3 regions of the Alteromonas sp. V450 genome follow, and region 1 is predicted to be linked to each of the others. Evidence: predicted binding sites of a transcription regulator. Region 1 holds the regulator's gene; each other region holds the start of a gene.

What was found. Region 1 encodes FNR, which switches genes on or off when oxygen is low (the NO sensors DNR and NnrR bind a similar motif). Its sites were predicted from a motif close to TTGATCTAGATCAA; they were not measured.
Region 2: the regulator FNR is predicted to act here: its motif matches at 2,335-2,348, upstream of BK026_RS14895 (OmpW family protein).
Region 3: the regulator FNR is predicted to act here: its motif matches at 1,909-1,922, upstream of BK026_RS12420 (GbsR/MarR family transcriptional regulator).

The regions. Positions count from the first base shown of each region.
Region 1 is NZ_MODU01000004.1:1,167,402-1,173,159, forward strand. It holds gene BK026_RS05050 (heavy metal translocating P-type ATPase) at 1-567, shown strand, start outside; gene ccoS (cbb3-type cytochrome oxidase assembly protein CcoS) at 569-799, shown strand; gene BK026_RS05060 (sulfite exporter TauE/SafE family protein) at 786-1,445, shown strand; gene fnr (fumarate/nitrate reduction transcriptional regulator Fnr) at 1,491-2,228, shown strand; gene uspE (universal stress protein UspE) at 2,476-3,399, shown strand; gene ttcA (tRNA 2-thiocytidine(32) synthetase TtcA) at 3,551-4,519, shown strand; gene BK026_RS05085 (patatin-like phospholipase family protein) at 4,520-5,548, shown strand; gene BK026_RS05090 (DUF2987 domain-containing protein) at 5,571-5,758, opposite strand, start outside.
Region 2 is NZ_MODU01000004.1:3,385,736-3,391,493, reverse strand. It holds gene BK026_RS14910 (gamma carbonic anhydrase family protein) at 1-91, shown strand, start outside; gene aroE (shikimate dehydrogenase) at 177-1,001, opposite strand; gene BK026_RS14900 (group II truncated hemoglobin) at 1,000-1,428, shown strand; gene BK026_RS14895 (OmpW family protein) at 1,541-2,221, opposite strand; gene hemF (oxygen-dependent coproporphyrinogen oxidase) at 2,435-3,367, opposite strand; gene BK026_RS14885 (L-threonylcarbamoyladenylate synthase) at 3,364-3,969, opposite strand; gene BK026_RS14880 (type I DNA topoisomerase) at 3,989-4,531, opposite strand; gene BK026_RS14875 (DUF494 family protein) at 4,627-5,103, opposite strand; gene dprA (DNA-processing protein DprA) at 5,105-5,758, opposite strand, start outside.
Region 3 is NZ_MODU01000004.1:2,851,709-2,857,466, forward strand. It holds gene BK026_RS12415 (ATP-binding protein) at 1-1,733, opposite strand, end outside; gene BK026_RS12420 (GbsR/MarR family transcriptional regulator) at 1,972-2,529, shown strand; gene BK026_RS12425 (cytochrome ubiquinol oxidase subunit I) at 2,541-3,914, shown strand; gene BK026_RS12430 (cytochrome d ubiquinol oxidase subunit II) at 3,926-4,933, shown strand; gene BK026_RS12435 (Lrp/AsnC family transcriptional regulator) at 5,526-5,758, opposite strand, start outside.

The DNA.
Region 1 (5,758 bases):
CTTACCGTTGAAGGGCGTATTATGGCAGCATTTGAGGTACGAGATTCACTGCGTGTCGATACAAAAGAAACCCTCAATTTGTTAAAAACAAACCATGAATTGGCTGTTTTAAGCGGAGATACACAACAAAACGTTGATGTGCTCACCAAAACCTTGCCAATTTCAACAGCTATAGGTGGGCTTACACCAGAGCAAAAATACCAAGCGGTTAAAACTTTGCAGCAAACCGGTGCAAAAGTAATGATGATGGGTGACGGTATCAATGACGCACCTGTTTTAGCCAGTGCAGATGTAGCAATAGCTGTAGGCAACGCAACAGATGTGGCTAAAACTGCTGCCGATGTAATATTGCTTGGCGATCAATTGCTTTCTGTGCCGGAACTTATACAAACCGCACATCAAGTGAAACAAAAAATACGTCAAAACATTGGTTGGTCGGTAGGTTACAATGTTCTTATCTTACCTTTCGCAGTCTCTGGGTTACTTTCTCCATGGATGGCGGTTGTAGGTATGTCGTTGAGCAGTATTATCGTTGTTACAAACTCAACACGATTATTGAGCAAATAACATGAGTATTATTTACGTACTAATTCCAATCGCCATCATTATCGTTGCTGTTGCTATCGTGATATTTTTCTGGGCGGTGAAAACCAACCAGTTCGAAGACCTTGATCGTCAAGGCTACAGCATACTATTTGATGACGACCTCTCGCCAGAAGAGAAAAAACTAGCAGAAGAGCGTAAGCAACTTCAAGACAACAAGTCAAACAAGCACAAAGCGCCGCATGGACGGGATTAATTACTTCTCGGCCTTTCTTATTGGCTTGGCAGGTGGCGTTCACTGTGTGGGTATGTGTGGGGGAATTGTTGCCGCACTGAGAATGGTCTCCCCAAAAGATGCAAGTGCACTCCCCTATACGCTTGCCTACAACATGGGGCGTATAGTGAGTTATACCATCGCTGGCGCGATGACCGGAACACTAGGAAAAATAGCAGCAGACTTTATCCCCTTAGCAAACTACGCCCTCTCTTTACTCAGCGGCGTGATGCTGTTGCTACTAGCCTGCTATTTAGGCAAATGGTGGACAGGATTATCAGTGTTAGAAAACGCTGGCAAAGGTTTATTCTCCAAAGTCCAGCCGTTCTCTAAACGTTTTTTGCCGTTCAAAACCCCTTTTAGCGCCATACCTTATGGGTTTATCTGGGGTTGGCTACCTTGTGGCTTAGTATATTCAACACTTACTTGGTCACTTGCGGCAGGTAATGCGCTAGAAGGCGCAGCTATTATGTTTTTCTTCGGTTTGGGTACACTACCTACGTTGCTTGCCGCAAGCGCCGGTAGCCAATATATCGTGCGTAGTTTTCAGCACAATCATTTTAGACAGATTATTGCAGCAATAATGGCCATATATGCCGCTTATCTTATTCATGGCGCAATCGTTTAAAAATGGGTGTATTATTATGAGGTATTCTTTTAGAGAGCGTGCATTATGAGCAAAGGAAGCCAATTTTCTATTCACTGTCAAAACTGTAGTTTTAGTCACTTGTGTTTACCCGTGGCGCTGAATAAAACAGAAATTGAATCTCTTGACGATATTATTGAGCGTAAAAAACCGCTTCATAAAGGTGATACACTTATACATACTGGCGACAAATTCCATTCGCTGTTCGCTGTCAGAACGGGTTCGTTTAAGTCATTCGTTACAAATAACGAAGGCGAAGAGCAAATTACTGGTTTTCATTTCCCTGGCGATATCATCGGCTTTGATGCACTGCGGGAAAATAAACATCAAAGCTACACGTCTGCACTGGAGACGGCCATGGTGTGTGAACTTCCCTATGAAACCCTCGATGAAATGTCGGTACAATTTCCAAAACTTCGCCATCAAATTTTGAGTTTCATGAGCGCGGAAATAAAACAAGATCACGACATGATCATGCTTCTAAACAAGCGAACTGCAGAAGAGCGTTTACTGTATTTTATTTCACATTTGTCTCAGCGATTTGAGGAACGTGGCTTCTCACACAGAGAGTTTCATTTGACCATGACGCGTAATGAAATAGGAAACTATTTAGGGTTGACCATTGAGACTATAAGTCGCCTCTTAAGCCGCTTCCAGAAGGATGGCATCATCAAGGTGGATGGCAAACTCATCTCGATTTTGGATTTTGACAGGCTAAATAACAAGTTAGAAGCGCTCAATGGTCCTAGCGTAGTCTGTGGATAATCACTCCTTACGTTAATATGCAGCGCGCCACGCGCGCTTGTACCCCACACGCCAGTTCATTATTTTAACTTTCTCTCCCTCACGCACTATTTTATTTACGTTGCCAGGTACACATATTTCACGTTGTGAAATTCTTGTTCTAAAACAACTTACGTTTTTCTTAATGTCGTTTATAGTTAATAAAAGCGACATTTAAAACAGTGCAACGTTGTCAGTCGCTACCGAACTTCACCGTTAGGGGGACGTTATGATTGAGTGTAAACGAATTCTAGCTGTTGTTGATGCCGAGCGCGATAACCAACCAGCACTAAGTCGCGCCTTTGAACTTGCATCGAAAACCGGTGCACAGGTTACCGCCATGATGGTGGTATACGATTTGTCTTACGATATGACAACGATGTTAAGCCCCGACGAACGCGAGTCCATGCGGCAGGCTGTCACGAATGAACATGCAAAATGGCTGGCATCCCACCTAAAAGAACAAGGTTTTGATGAAACTAACATTGTTGTTGAATGGAATAATCGCGCGTATGAGTCAATCATCTATTATGCTCTTAAGCATCATATAGATCTGGTAGTAAAAGCCACCAAAAACCATGATGACCTTGCTTCTGTAATTTTTACACCTACAGACTGGCATTTAATGCGCAAATGCCCTCGCCCAGTGCTGCTGGTGAAAGAGCACGACTGGCCGGAAAATGGTGAAATCATTGCCGCTGTAAACGTGGGTAGCGAAGATGACGAGCACGCAGCTCTCAACGATAAACTTACTCACATCGCTAACGACTATGCGTCACTATTAAAAGGAAATGTAAACTTAGTAAATAGTTTTCCTTCAACCCCACTTAACATCGCCATTGAAGTGCCTGAGTTTGACCCCGATACTTATCATGATGCAGTGAAAAACCACCATTTAAAGGAAATGCGCAGTCATGCGCTAAAGTACGGCATTCCTGAGAATAAATGCGTTGTAGAAGAAGGCCTTCCGGAAAAAGTCATTCCGCAGGTTGCTAAAACATTAGATGCCGAACTTGTAGTTATCGGCACCGTTGGACGCGTTGGTCTTTCTGCGGCGCTTATTGGCAATACAGCCGAACATGTTATTGATGAACTCAATTGTGATGTACTTGCCATTAAGCCCGATGGCTTCGTCTCTCCGCTATCGATTTAGCCTTTGAATGTTTTTGCCAACATCATTTATAAGCAGAAAATAAAGCGCCTTTCAGTGGCAGCCGCTTTACAATTTTAACGCCACAAGCGTAGTCGAGAAATAGCGCTTTAATGTATACTGTTGGCTTTATCACAAACCAAGCTAGTTAATTATGAGTGTAGGCACAAACAGTGCTGACGCGTCGCCGTTAAACGCTGCGCAAAGTAAGCAAAAGTACAACTTCAACAAACTTCAAAAACGACTTCGCCGCAACGTGGGTAAAGCTATTGGCGATTTCGGCATGATTGAAAACAACGACAAAGTTATGGTGTGTTTGTCTGGCGGAAAAGATAGTTACACAATGCTAGATATACTTATGTTTTTAAAGAAGATTGCGCCTATTCACTTTGATATTGTTGCGGTTAATCTTGATCAAAAACAACCTGGCTTCCCAGAGCATATTTTGCCTGAATATTTAGATAGCATTGGCGTTGAATACAAAATTGTAGAAGAAGACACCTACTCTATCGTTAAAGATAAGATTCCAGAAGGAAAGACAACCTGTTCGCTTTGCTCTCGTTTACGCCGTGGTATCTTGTATCGTACCGCAAAAGAACTGGGCGCAACAAAAATCGCATTGGGACATCACCGCGACGACATGCTCGAGACGTTTTTCCTAAATATGTTTCATGGTGGAAAGTTGAAGTCTATGCCGCCTAAGCTTGTCAGCGATAACGGAGAGCACATTGTCATTCGTCCGTTGGCATACTGTACTGAAAAAGATATCGAGAAATATTCACAAGCTGCTGAGTTTCCAATTATTCCTTGTAACCTTTGTGGCTCGCAGGAAAACTTACAACGTCAAAACATTAAAGCAATGCTTCAAGACTGGAATCGACGTTTTCCTGGTCGTATAGAGTCGATGTTCCGCGCGCTTCAAAACGTAGCGCCGTCGCATTTAGTTGACAGTAACCTGTATGACTTTAAGGCAATTACCACGCAAGATGGCCCTGTCGAAGATGGTGATATTGGTTTTGATGAGCCATCTTTTACCACAGAAAAGCATGCAGCGCTTGGTGTAAAAGACCATAGTGATGAAGATAATACTATTGATGTTGTAAACATAATGGAACCGAAGTAGATGAAAATAGGACTTGCGTTAGGAGCCGGTGCTGCACGGGGCTGGACCCATATTGGTATCATTGAAGCATTAGAGAAACTTGGCGTTAAAATTGACGTGGTCGCCGGCTGTTCTATTGGTGCTTATGTTGGCGCGGCCTATGCAAGCGGTAAACTAGAAGATCTTAAAGAGTGGGCTTGTTCGCTAAGCGACTGGCAAGTACTGGCGCTTATGGGCGTAGGACTTAGGCGCGGCGGCATTGCCAGTGGACAAAAAGTTTTTGACAAGCTTGCCAGCGAGTTTTGCGCTCCCTCCTACGAAGACATGCTGAAGCCATTTGCGTCGGTAGCTACCGATTTGTATACCGGCCGTGAAGTGGTATTTAACTCAGGTCCTATTGGCGATACCATTCAAGCATCTTGTGCAATTCCCGCGCTCTTCGCGCCCGTAGCACACGGCGATCGTTGGCTAGTAGACGGCGCTGTTGTTAATCCCGTTCCGGTTAACTTGTGTCGTCAGCTAGGGGCGGACTTTGTCATTGCAGTAAACTTGAATGCAGATTTCCGACCACTTCGGCTTGAAAAATTAAGGCAAGACCACGAAGAAAACCAACGCAAAACCGAGGACTTTTTTACTAAAAGCCAGAACGTGTTGCGCCAATGGTTTTCGCCTGATAGCAAGGAAGAAAAAGCACTTGAGAAGACAGACGAAAAAGAGGAAGTTTTGTCTGATACTAACGATGTTAAAACTGAAGAAGGTATTGCTTCTGAAGTGATAGAAAAAGTAGAAGAAGAATTCACTGAGGTTCCAGCTAAAGTGAGCAAGCGAAACCCACCTGGGATCATGAGCGTAATGAGCAGCTCACTTGAAATACTACAAGCTCGCGTTACACGCTCTCGCCTTGCCGGCGATCCGCCTGACATTCTTATTGAACCGCAACTTACTGACGTGGGTATTATGGAATTCCACAGGGCAGAAGAGCTCTGCGCAAAGGGTGAAGAAACCATCGCCCGTGTGGCCGAGCAAATTAGGTATCAGTTGCTCACCTGATACCTAAACCAATGGTACGTAATTAACTTGAAGCCATTGCGGTTACGCGCAGTGGCGCCTTTGGCAGCGTTAAACCTCTTGCGTTATCTATCCAATCTTGTTCTAAGTGCAACACGCCATTATTGATATGTACTCCCTGAGGCGTGATGAAGTCTAATTCCTTGTCATCAAATTGAAGCATTAAGCCTTTTACAGATGGCATCATAAAAG
Region 2 (5,758 bases), 2.2 Mb from region 1:
GCGCCCTCTAAAAGACAGTGAACTAGCCTTTCTGAAACAGTCGGCGGTTAACTACGTGAACTTAAAAGACGAATATTTAGAAGACGCCTAATCCTCTGCATTTAAAACACCATTTGTCTATAAGCGTGTTTAATAAGTGGCGCTGCTGGGCCTTATCCCGACACAGCGCCGTGCCACTAGCGCTTTACCAGTTCCCTTACTTTTTCTACTACCTTGGCAGTATTTGGTTTTTTGCCTGTCCAAATGGTAAATGCTGCTGCGGCTTGTTCAACTAACATACCTAGCCCATCTAGACTTTGGGCTACCCCAAATTTTGTTGCTTCTTGCATAAAAGGTGTTGGTGAGTTTTTATAGACCATGTCATACACCGCTTCACACTCACTCAAGGACGTCGCATTCATATTGCATGGAAGTTCGCCGTTTAAACTGGCTGCAGTAGAATTAATGATTACGTGTGGTGTTATCGACGCTACGCCCTCAAGCGTCATTACCGCTATTTCATCGTACTGACTTTCCCTGGCCACCTGCTCTGCACGGCTTAGCGTTCTATTGGCAATAGTCAGTTTCGCGATACCGGCCTCAAATAACGGCGAAACAACACCTCGTGCCGCACCACCAGCACCTAACAGTAAAACGTGTTTGTCTTTTAGTGCTACACCGTTATTAAGTAAATCATTCACTAAGCCAATACCGTCGGTATTAAAACCATTAACCTTTCCATCCGCTGTCTTCATTAGCGTATTTACGGCCTTCGCATCATTCGCAGCAGCGTCTTCAACCTGAGCAAAGTTATAGGCGTCTAATTTGAACGGCATAGTAACATTGCACCCTATTGCAGTATCTTGAGCTAGAAATGTAGAAGCGGCCTCGACAAAACCATCTTCATGCGCCAAGATTTTTTCATAAGAAATCTCTTCTCCTACCTGATGTGCAAACATTTGATGGATAGTTGGTGATAAACTCTGAGCTATAGGATTTCCAAATACAGCGAATTTTTTCATGGGAATACGAGACTTATTTAAAACAAAACAGAAAAGCAATGATGCTAAAAAGAGTACACCATATTACCGTATAGGTGGAGAAGAGAAAGTAAGAGCGCTTTCCAATACGTTTTACGACATTATGGAAACTGATCCGCTAGCAAAGGAACTACTCGCAATTCATCCGTTGCCTTTACAACGAATTCGTTACGTGTTCTTTCTTTATTTAAGCCTTTGGCTTGGCGGACCTGACGATTATCAAAAAAAATTTGGACATCCACGCTTACGCGCACGTCATCTTCCTTTCAGCGTAACCCCCGAATTGAAAGCGCAATGGATGTACTGCATGCGCAAGGCAATGTTTAAAACGGTTGACGATACTGCGTTAGCACAACAATTATTAGAAGCGCTCGACCAACTTGCCGAACATATGGTCAACTCAAAATAAAAAAGCGCGTGGTAAAGAGTGACCTTACTACGCGCAACTCCCCTGTTACTGTCTACGCTCTTTTCGGCGCATCAAGTAGTGCAATAGTTACGGCAAACTGCTTTGCAAAAAATTAGAATGTGTAGCCGACTGATAGCGTGTATACCCAAGGGTCTATTTCAATGTCGTCAACCTTACCGGTAGCATCACCTACATTAAATTTAGCTTCAGTATCTATATCGATAAACCGAATAGATGCATTTATGTGCCACTTGGTATCTATTTGATAGTCCATACCAAGTTGAGCTGATAAGCCAAATGAGTTATCCAGTGACAAATCGCTTAAGCCAGCAGTTTCATTAGCGCTTGTAAATTCCTCATCAAAGATAAAAGTGTAATTAATACCAGCGCCAACGTATGGCTGAAATGCAGAACTTGTGTCGTTAAAGTAATAGTTCACGGTTAGCGTTGGTGGAAGATGCGTGACCTCGCCAAGCTTGTTCCCCGTATTGAGAGGGTCGGCTACGGAAAAGGTAACGTCGTGCTTGAAGGGCGTAGCAGCAAGCAATTCGACATTAATATTATCAGTAACAAAGTACGCAACGTTTAAACCTAGCTGAGTATCGTTACCAATATTCAGGGCAACACCAAGGTCTGTGCCACCAGCGACGATATTGGAAGTAGATTCATCGGGGGCAACTGTAGTAAGACCGCCGCGGACAATCCAATCGCCCTGTTGATGAGCGCTAGCTAAAGGAGAAAGTGCAGCAAGTGTAAGACAAAGTGCAGATGCAGATAAGAAGTGTTTGCGCATGATGTGTCTCTTTTGTATTTAACTAAGATGGCGCTACTTTACGCTCTTGGTTAAGAGAAACATTGATCCAGCGCAAGCTTCATAACTCACTGAAACGAAGATACTATTCGAACTTGATGTAGATCAAAAAACGCCGCGTGAAGTTGCCACACAGCGTTTCTAGTCGTTAATAATGATGGAAAATAAGGAAAAGACGACCTACTTAATGAATTATTACCAATCAATGGGCTTTAGCCAATCCGTTAGCTTTTCTTCTGCACTGCCTGGCGCAGGGGTGTAACAATATTCCCATCGAGCTAAAGGTGGCATCGACATCAAAATAGACTCTGTACGCCCACCTGTCTGCAGTCCAAACAAGGTTCCACGATCAAACACCAAGTTAAATTCAACATAACGTCCACGACGATAGAGTTGAAAATCGCGTTCGCGTGGGCCAAAAGGCATTTGTTTACGCTTTTCAATGATCGGCACATAGGCATTTATGTAACCATCACCAACCGCTTGCATAAATTCAAACGATTTGTCGAAACCCCACTCATTTAAGTCGTCGAAAAATAACCCTCCGACACCGCGAGTTTCGTTCCTGTGTTTCAAATAGAAATAGTCGTCGCACCATTTCTTATATTTGGGATAAACCTCATCCCCAAAAGGAGCGCATAACTTCTTAGCTGTATCATGCCAATGCTTTACATCATCTTTGAAAGGGTAGAAAGGCGTTAAATCAAATCCTCCCCCAAACCACCAGATAGGCGCCTCTCCTTCCTTCTCAGCGATGAAAAAGCGTACGTTTGCATGAGAAGTAGGGATATAAGGATTGTGTGGGTGAATAACCAAGGATACGCCCATCGCCTGAAAATTACGACCAGCCAGTTCCGGTCTATTAGCCGTTGCTGAAGCGGGCATTTGACTGCCGAATACATGGGAAAAATTAACACCGCCCTGTTCTATTACCGCGCCATTTTTTAATACTCTCGAGCGTCCGCCGCCACCTTCCTCGCGCTGCCAACTATCTTCAGCAAACTGACCTTTTCCATCGGCGAGTTCTAATGTCTGACAAATTGAATCTTGCAGGTTTAAAAGGTATTGCTTAACGATTTCAATCACTTCTTGAGCGTTTTTACCTTCTAACAGTTGTGTTGACATCATGCTCGAATCACCTCAGCAGTATCTCCATCTCTTATTGTGCTTGGCTTATCCGCGCCGCCAACTTCTCCATCTACGTAGACTACCGAATTGCCAAACACCGCTTTTGCTTGCGCTATTGTCGTAGCCGGAGGTTGCCCTGAGAGATTAGCACTAGTAGACACTATTGGTTTGCCAAGTTTATTGCAAAGCGCCACCACCACTGGGTGGTTCGTTACCCTAACCGCAATTTTTTTATGCTCACCTGTGATCCATTGAGGTGCGGATGACGACTTTGGAAGTAGCCAAGTATTGGGACCAGGCCAACTTGAAAATATATCGGTCCGTCTATCAGGTCTCACCGCATTATCATTTACATAGGGCAGCAATTGACTGTAATTAGCAGCAATAAGAATTACGCCTTTTTCAACAGGCCTTTGTTTTACGCGTAGAAGTGCATTCACTGCAATTTCATTGTCTGGATCACAACCAATCCCCATTACAGCCTCAGTTGGGTATACCAGTAATTCTCCATTATGGAATGCTTCAACAACCGGATCAGTGTCAGGCGTACCTGCACTCGTAGGGTTGAATGTATTAACACCGCTACTCACATTATCAGACATGTTTAAATCTCTAGAATTGCTATTCTTTGTAACCGCAGGCTGGCTGAGGGCATTGCAGCAGCCCTTTTTTGTTAATCAAAACACCCCAACCGCACTGCGGACAAGGCTTGTTAACTGGTTTGAAATTTAGCACATAACGGCATTTGGGATAATGGTTACACGAAAAAAATTGCTTTCCATACTTGTTTGTGCGGGATAACAAATGCCCTTTTTTACATTGTGGACAGTCAACAGCAGTATCTTCCTGCTGCTTGATGGGTTCAATATGATGACACTGTGGAAAATTGGTACACCCTACAAACATACCATAACGGCCTTTTTTAATGGCCAAATCAGCACTGCACTTTGGGCAAGCTACACCCGATAGTGTCTTTAACAGGGTCGTTTGATTATCGTGGAGAGGTTTGCTGAATTCACATTCGGGATAGCCTGAACAACCTATGAAGGGCCCAGATTTACTGCCTCGAACGCGCAATGTCTTGCCACATTCGGGGCAGTTGCCAAATTTATCATCTAATGCATGCTCTTGTGCCGAAAAAAGCGAATGGTCGATTTTTGACATCACAACCCGGCGGATTCACAAGAAAACACAACCAGTAGTGCGTGCATGTGAAACGTCTTAATCATGTTTAGCTTCATTGCAAATATTCACAACCATTAATGTAGAACACCGTCGGGCTCTTCAAACAAGAGGTCTTCCATTTGCGCATAAGCCTTTTCTTTGCCGGGAACATTGAAAAGCACCATCAATACCACCCACTTTAAATCCTCCAAACAAAACTCGTTCGAATCAATTTCCATGACACGGTCTATCACCATTTCACGGGTGGAGGCATCAAGCACGCTAACTTGTTCAAGAAACATTAGAAAGCCTCGGCACTCCACATCAAGGCGCATTTGCTCTTCATGCGTGTAAATACGACTGAGGCTCGTACTAATACCCTTGCAAAAATAAGGCTTTATATCCGTTTCTTGCAGCGCTGCAAGCTTTTCTAACCATGCTAGCGCTTTGTATATTTCATCGTGATGGAAACCAGCACGCACTAACTCTTCGGTTAACTCATCTTGGTCAACACGAATCTCCGTTTCACTGTGAATGAAGTTTTCGAACAGATACATGAGGATATCGAACATATTATTTTCCCCTCAATTTGACGTAACCACCAGGGACAGCGGCTACAAAACCACGCAACTCGTATTCTAGTAATAACGCCATCGCTTTTTGAACAGTAATGGCATTGCGCTGGGCTATAACATCAATAGCGGTGATGTCATAATCCACACTAGCTAATAATTTATCGGTTGCCAAGTTATTCACTTCACTTTTTTGATTGTCTATAAACGTATTCTCATCTCGCCCAAGCGGTTCGAATGTGATTTCATCAAGAATATCGTTAATGTTTGTTACTAACTTAGCACCCTGTTGGATTAGCCAATGGCATCCTTCCGAATAGGCGTGGGATACATTCCCCGGAACCGCAAATACCTCTTTCCCTAGATCTGCGGCCAAATTAGCAGTTATCAAGGTTCCGCTTTTTATTTTTGCCTCGACCACTAAAGTGCCCAAAGACAGTGCGGCAATTATTCGGTTCCTTCGAGGGAAGTGCCATGCTTTGGGGCCTACTGAAGGAAAAAATTCAGTTACAATAGCCCCCTTCTTGTACACAATATCATTCGCTAACGCCTTATTTCTTGCTGGATAACAAACGTCAGGCCCAGTCCCTGTCACCGCTACAGTCTTTCCTTGTCCAACAATCCCCCCTTTATGTGCCGCGCTATCAATCCCTGT
Region 3 (5,758 bases), 1.7 Mb from region 1:
GTAGACGCTGCACGTTTTATCACGCCTAGGGCGTCGGTCATGCGATCGACGTTAGCAACATCCATAAGCGCCAAGTCCGTCCAACCTACAATGGAGTTTAACGGGGAGCGTAACTCATGTGAAATACTGGCAAGAAATTGGTCTTTTGCCTTATCGAGCTCTTCCAATTTGCTAATCTGCTTATCTAGCGATGCCTTTAAACTTAAAGCGTAAGGGATAAAGAGATGATCAAAGCCTTCTATTATCAGCTGGTCGTCATCCGTCCATTCGACTGATTCATCTGCCACGCTTTGCAAATACATATCGAATGAATTTCTCGGTGTCAGTGACCTGCCAACGTCTTTACTCGCAGCTTCTCGTCCCGCCCAGCGAATAGTCTTATCTTTCTGTTCTCTGAACCATACCGTGTAATAGCCTAACTTTGCTGATACACACGAAATATACATACCGCGAATACCGTTGAGATTACAGTTTTCAGATACCTCATCACCTAGCCGATTTATCGAAATCGATTGCTCTGACTGAGATACAGCAAATCTTTCTAAGAGCTTTACCAACGTTGGCTCGGATGGCGTTTTACCTACTAAATAATTTCCGGTAGGGGTTATCACCGCCAGACCACACGATTCAGCCACATCTAATAAATCCTGCTCTTTTTCTCCAATCGCCTCTAACGGGTTAGAAAATGTAGTAAGTTTGTGGACAATATTATTAAGCTTTCGCTGTCGTATTTGAAACTGTTCTTTCTTCCTATGCAGTGCTTTTGTATGCAGTTGCCATGCGTAGAGATGACCAAGCGACTCACACACTAAACGCTTTTTCTGGTCGATATACAATGGTGCACTATTGTGGCACGCAAGCAATCCCCAGAGTTTACCTTCAAAGACTAGTGAAACCGAAAACGATGAACGCACTCCCATATTTTTTAAATACCTAATATGAATAGGCGACACCGAGCGCACCATCGACATAGACAAATCAAGTGGAGGTCTGTTATCACTCTGCAAATAAGGTTGTAACCCTATAGGCGTTTCTTCTACATCGTAAACGCATCGTACTCTATTTTTTAAGTAAAGCGCTCTTGCTTGTGATGGGATATCTGAAGCAGGAAATTTAAGCCCTTTAAATGAACGTGCGGCAGGCTCCGTTGACTCACCAATGACTTCTCCGCAATAGGTTTTGTCAAATTGATAAACCATGACCGAATCGAAACCAATGTAGCGCCGAAATACCTCGGCAATAGCATCAGCAACGTCTTGAATGTCATGACAACTATCGACATCAGGCAACAAGGCTCTAATGTCAACGTCCATCGGAACCCATTGCTGGGCGGCTTCATAACTTAGTTGCGGCGTTGGCTCTAACTCGATGACCAACAACCCATTGGAATCAAAAACGACACCGCTGCCTTCTTTATCCCAGTTGTCTAACCACAGTGCATTTTCAGCAAACTTCCACTGGTAAGCGTGGCGCGTTTCTCCACCTTGAACAGCGGCATGTATCGTGTCAAATGTGTGCCCATCAGGAGCCGGAATATCAATTAACGCAGTAACTAAGGTTTCGCCAGGCACCACTTTTACTTTAAACAACTCACCGATATTTTCGCTAACAACGTGGATAATTTTGGTTGTCGGGTCTATCGCTATAACGTAACCAAAGCTCTGCACACTTTCAATTAAGTGAATTGCTTCATCCTCACAGTTTTGAAGCGATGCGTTGTGTATTCCGTTCATGATTTCTACCGTAAGGGAAAATTACGTTAAATGCTTTTTACATTACCACAATTAGATTCTAAAACACTATTTTCTATGATTTTTTGACAACAACACGATGAATTTTAAGGTGATTTTTTTCAGCTTAAACAAATGCTTTTGACTCGTCGATTTTCTTACACTTTTGTTAGTAATCTTGATCTAGCGCAATCTTTTGGTATAAACTTTCAGTAATTTCTGAAACTTCTGGAAAAATATAATGAAAATGACGCCCTTGATTACATCCGCAGTTATGCATTTTGGCGAAATGGGAAGCCGCTGGGGCTTCAATAGGACAGTTGGGCAGATTCTAGCCGTAATCGTACTCAATGATGAGCCTATCTCAGCGCAAGAAATTGCCGATGCACTTAATATTTCGCGAGGAAACACCAGCATGGGGCTGAAAGAACTTCAGTCATGGCGCCTTGTTAAACAGCACCATGTTCCTGGTGAGAGAAAAGAGTTTTTTATTCCTGCTGGTGATATTTGGACGCTAGCAAACAGAGTATTTGAAGAGCGCAGAAAGAGGGAAATAGACCCAACTATGAGCCTTTTACGTGACTTATTACTCGATGCGCCCGCTAACGAAAAAGAGGCAAATGCACAACATAAACTGAACGAAATTCACGATTTACTCGAATCAATTACGGCATGGTCTGAAGAGCTTCAAAATCTTGGGCCTGAAAAGTTAAACACGTTGATGAAGTTGGGTTCTGGCGTGGGCCGTATGCTTGAGCTTAAGGACAAGCTACTTCCGGGGAAAAACAGCGTTAACTAAGGGGGCCTTCTGTGGATGCATTCTTGCTGTCTCGTTTACAATTTGCGTTAAATATTAGTTTTCATATTTTGTTTCCAACCATAACCATGGCGATGGGCTGGTTTCTATTTTATTTTAAGCTGCGCTCTAATACTTCAGGCCACCCTGTGTGGATGCGTATGTATCGCTTTTGGGTGCGAGTCTTTGCCCTAAGCTTCGCGTTAGGTGTGGTAAGCGGCGTCACCATGTCATTCCAATTTGGCACCAACTGGCCTGGCTTTATGGAAAAAGTAGGTAATGTAGCAGGGCCTCTGCTCGGCTACGAGGTACTCACCGCCTTCTTTTTAGAGGCCACATTTTTAGGCATCATGCTATTTGGCATACGTCGAGTACCTAACTGGCTGCATACGGCTTCAACCCTTATTGTTGCGCTTGGTACCACAACCTCAGCGTTCTGGATATTAGCCTTAAATAGCTGGATGCAAACCCCACAGGGCTTTGAAGTGGTCGACGGTGTGGTGTATGCCACAAACTGGAAAGAAATTATCTTTAACCCATCTTTCCCTTACCGCTTTGTACATATGATGTTAGCGTCTGGACTGACAGCCAGCTTCCTGATAGCTGGGCTTTCGGCCTACCGCATGCTGAAAGGCGACGACAAGCTAGCGCCCAAACTCGCTTTAAAAACAGCCACCTATACGGCGGCAGTGTTAATTCCTTTGCAAATTTTTGCCGGCGACATGCATGGTCTAAATAGCCTTGAGCATCAGCCTCAGAAAGTAGCGGCAATGGAAGGACTTTGGGAAACCACTGAAGGCGCACCTTTGTTGCTTTTTGCAATTCCTGACGAAGAAAGCAAAGAAAATCATTTTGAAATTCCTATCCCTTATGGTGCAAGTTTAATTCTTACTCACGAGCTTAAGGGGGAGATTAAAGGGTTAAATGAGTTTGAAGGAGAGCATCCGCCCGTCGCACCTGTTTTCTTCGGTTTTAGGGTTATGGTAGGAATGGGCATGTTAATGCTTGCTGTGTCGTGGCTTGGCAGTCTCTATCTTATACGAAGCAAAGACTTCCCTGTTTGGCTTAAACGCACGTTTGCAGGCATGGCATTTAGTGGCTGGATTGCAACGCTAGCAGGCTGGTACGTAACGGAAATAGGCCGTCAGCCCTATTTGGTAAGCGGCGTATTAAGAACCGCTGATGCCGTTACTCAATTGCCACCGGCCAATATTGCTCTGTCGTTCACGCTCTACCTTGTTATCTATACGGTGCTTCTAATTGCATATATGGGAACACTTATGTTGATGTGCAGAAGAGCAGTTGAAATTGAAGAGATAACGACAGAAGAGCGGGAAGTTGCAAAGGCAAAAATGCAACCTACTGATCCAGACCCAAGCACGGTTTAAGGAGAGCAAACATGTTTGAAAACGTATCAGCAGAAATGCTCGGCAATATTTATGTAGGCTTACTTGGTCTATCTGTATTGTTGTACGCCATTTTAGATGGGTACGACTTGGGTGTAGGTGTACTTATTCCGCCAAGAACAGAAGCGTTTCGCGATGACATGATAGCCTCCATAGGGCCTTACTGGGACGCTAATGAGACGTGGCTTGTGCTCGCCATAGGTCTACTGCTCATTGCTTTCCCTGAAGCTCATAGTGAGTTTTTACAAACCTTGTACTTGCCTGCAACCTTCATGTTGCTAGGGCTTATTCTGCGGGGCGTCGCGTTCGACTTTCGTGCCAAGGTTGTACAGGTGAAAAAGCGTAAGTGGGATTTGGTATTTAAGTACGGTTCGCTTTTGACTACCTTGGCGCAAGGTTACATGCTGGGTATCTATGTGACGGGACTTCGCACAGATATTTGGGCGCAGGGCTTTGCACTACTCGCAGCATTTGGTGTTACGGCAGCCTATGCGTTTATAGGTTCGTGCTGGTTAATACTTAAAGGCGAAGGTGAGCTTCAACAAAAAGCGTACTACTGGGCCAGAAGAGGTTTGGGAGTGCTAGCTGTAGGGATTGTCGCGGTAAGTATCGCAAACCTAACCCTACATGATGACGTGCGAGACTTATGGTTATCTGCGCCTTGGGGCTATGTGCTTTTTGCTATTCCAGTAGCGTGTTTTGCGCTCTTAGCACTATGTGGTGTGTTGCTTAAAAAACTGCCTGATGCACAAGGGAAAGGCGAATGGCTTCCGTTCCTTATTGCCCTTCTAGTATTTTTACTTTGTTTCACCGCATTTGGCATAAGCTACTATCCGTTTATCATCCCTGGACAGATGACGGTGATGGATGCGCTTAGTGATGCAAGTTCTCTACGCTTCTTGCTCGTTGGCGTAGTTATTGTTGTACCTATTATTTTGGCTTATACGGCCATGGTATATAAGATATTCTCCGGTAAATCAGAGAAGCTTTCTTACTACTAGCCTTCGTCGATGGGATCGCAGCAGATCTCAATTACTTGAAACAATAGTGAACATCATTGAAATTCAATGGTGTTCACTTTCTATTCAGCGCTATACTAGATGCTATACATTGCGAGTTTCTTGCGGTTCCCGACGTCTTTCCTGTGCTTGGGGCATTTGCGGCGACCAGTATCCCCAATCCACGAACTCGATCTGAAAACCTGCGATCAAAGTATGATCCTTTTCCTCGAACAATGTATACCAATGAGTAGAGGACGTTTAGCGTTCGCTAGTCTACCCTTAAAGTGTGATCAAAATTTAAACGTTACTTACCGTTAAATATTTTGTTGACATCAAACTGTAATATTACTATATTTTATTTGGGGCAATTTTTAGTAGAAGGAGCCAATACCATGGAAAATGTATTCCATTCGTTCTCACGGTTCTTCAAGCGCGCGCACCCCTACACAGTCGCTCACTATATCGGCCGTAAAAATGCGCAGCGTATCTTAGGATGTAAAATCAAAAAGAAATCCAAGATATTCGCCGACCAGCACGTTGAAGACCAAAATCATTAATTTATATGGGGCCCGTCAAACCGGCCCCATTTTTTTTACATATGATTAAGCGGAACAGAGGTTGTGTACTTTATCTGCTCCATCGCAAAACTAGACGTGACGTCCGAAAATTCTATACCGTTAACCAATCGCTTATAGAAGTGATCAAAGCAATCCATATCGGTGACGAGTACTTTTAACAAGTAATCGTATTCCCCTGACATACGATAACATTCAACAACCTCATCAAATGACGCCGCGTGTTTGGCAAAGTTTGCCAACCACTTCC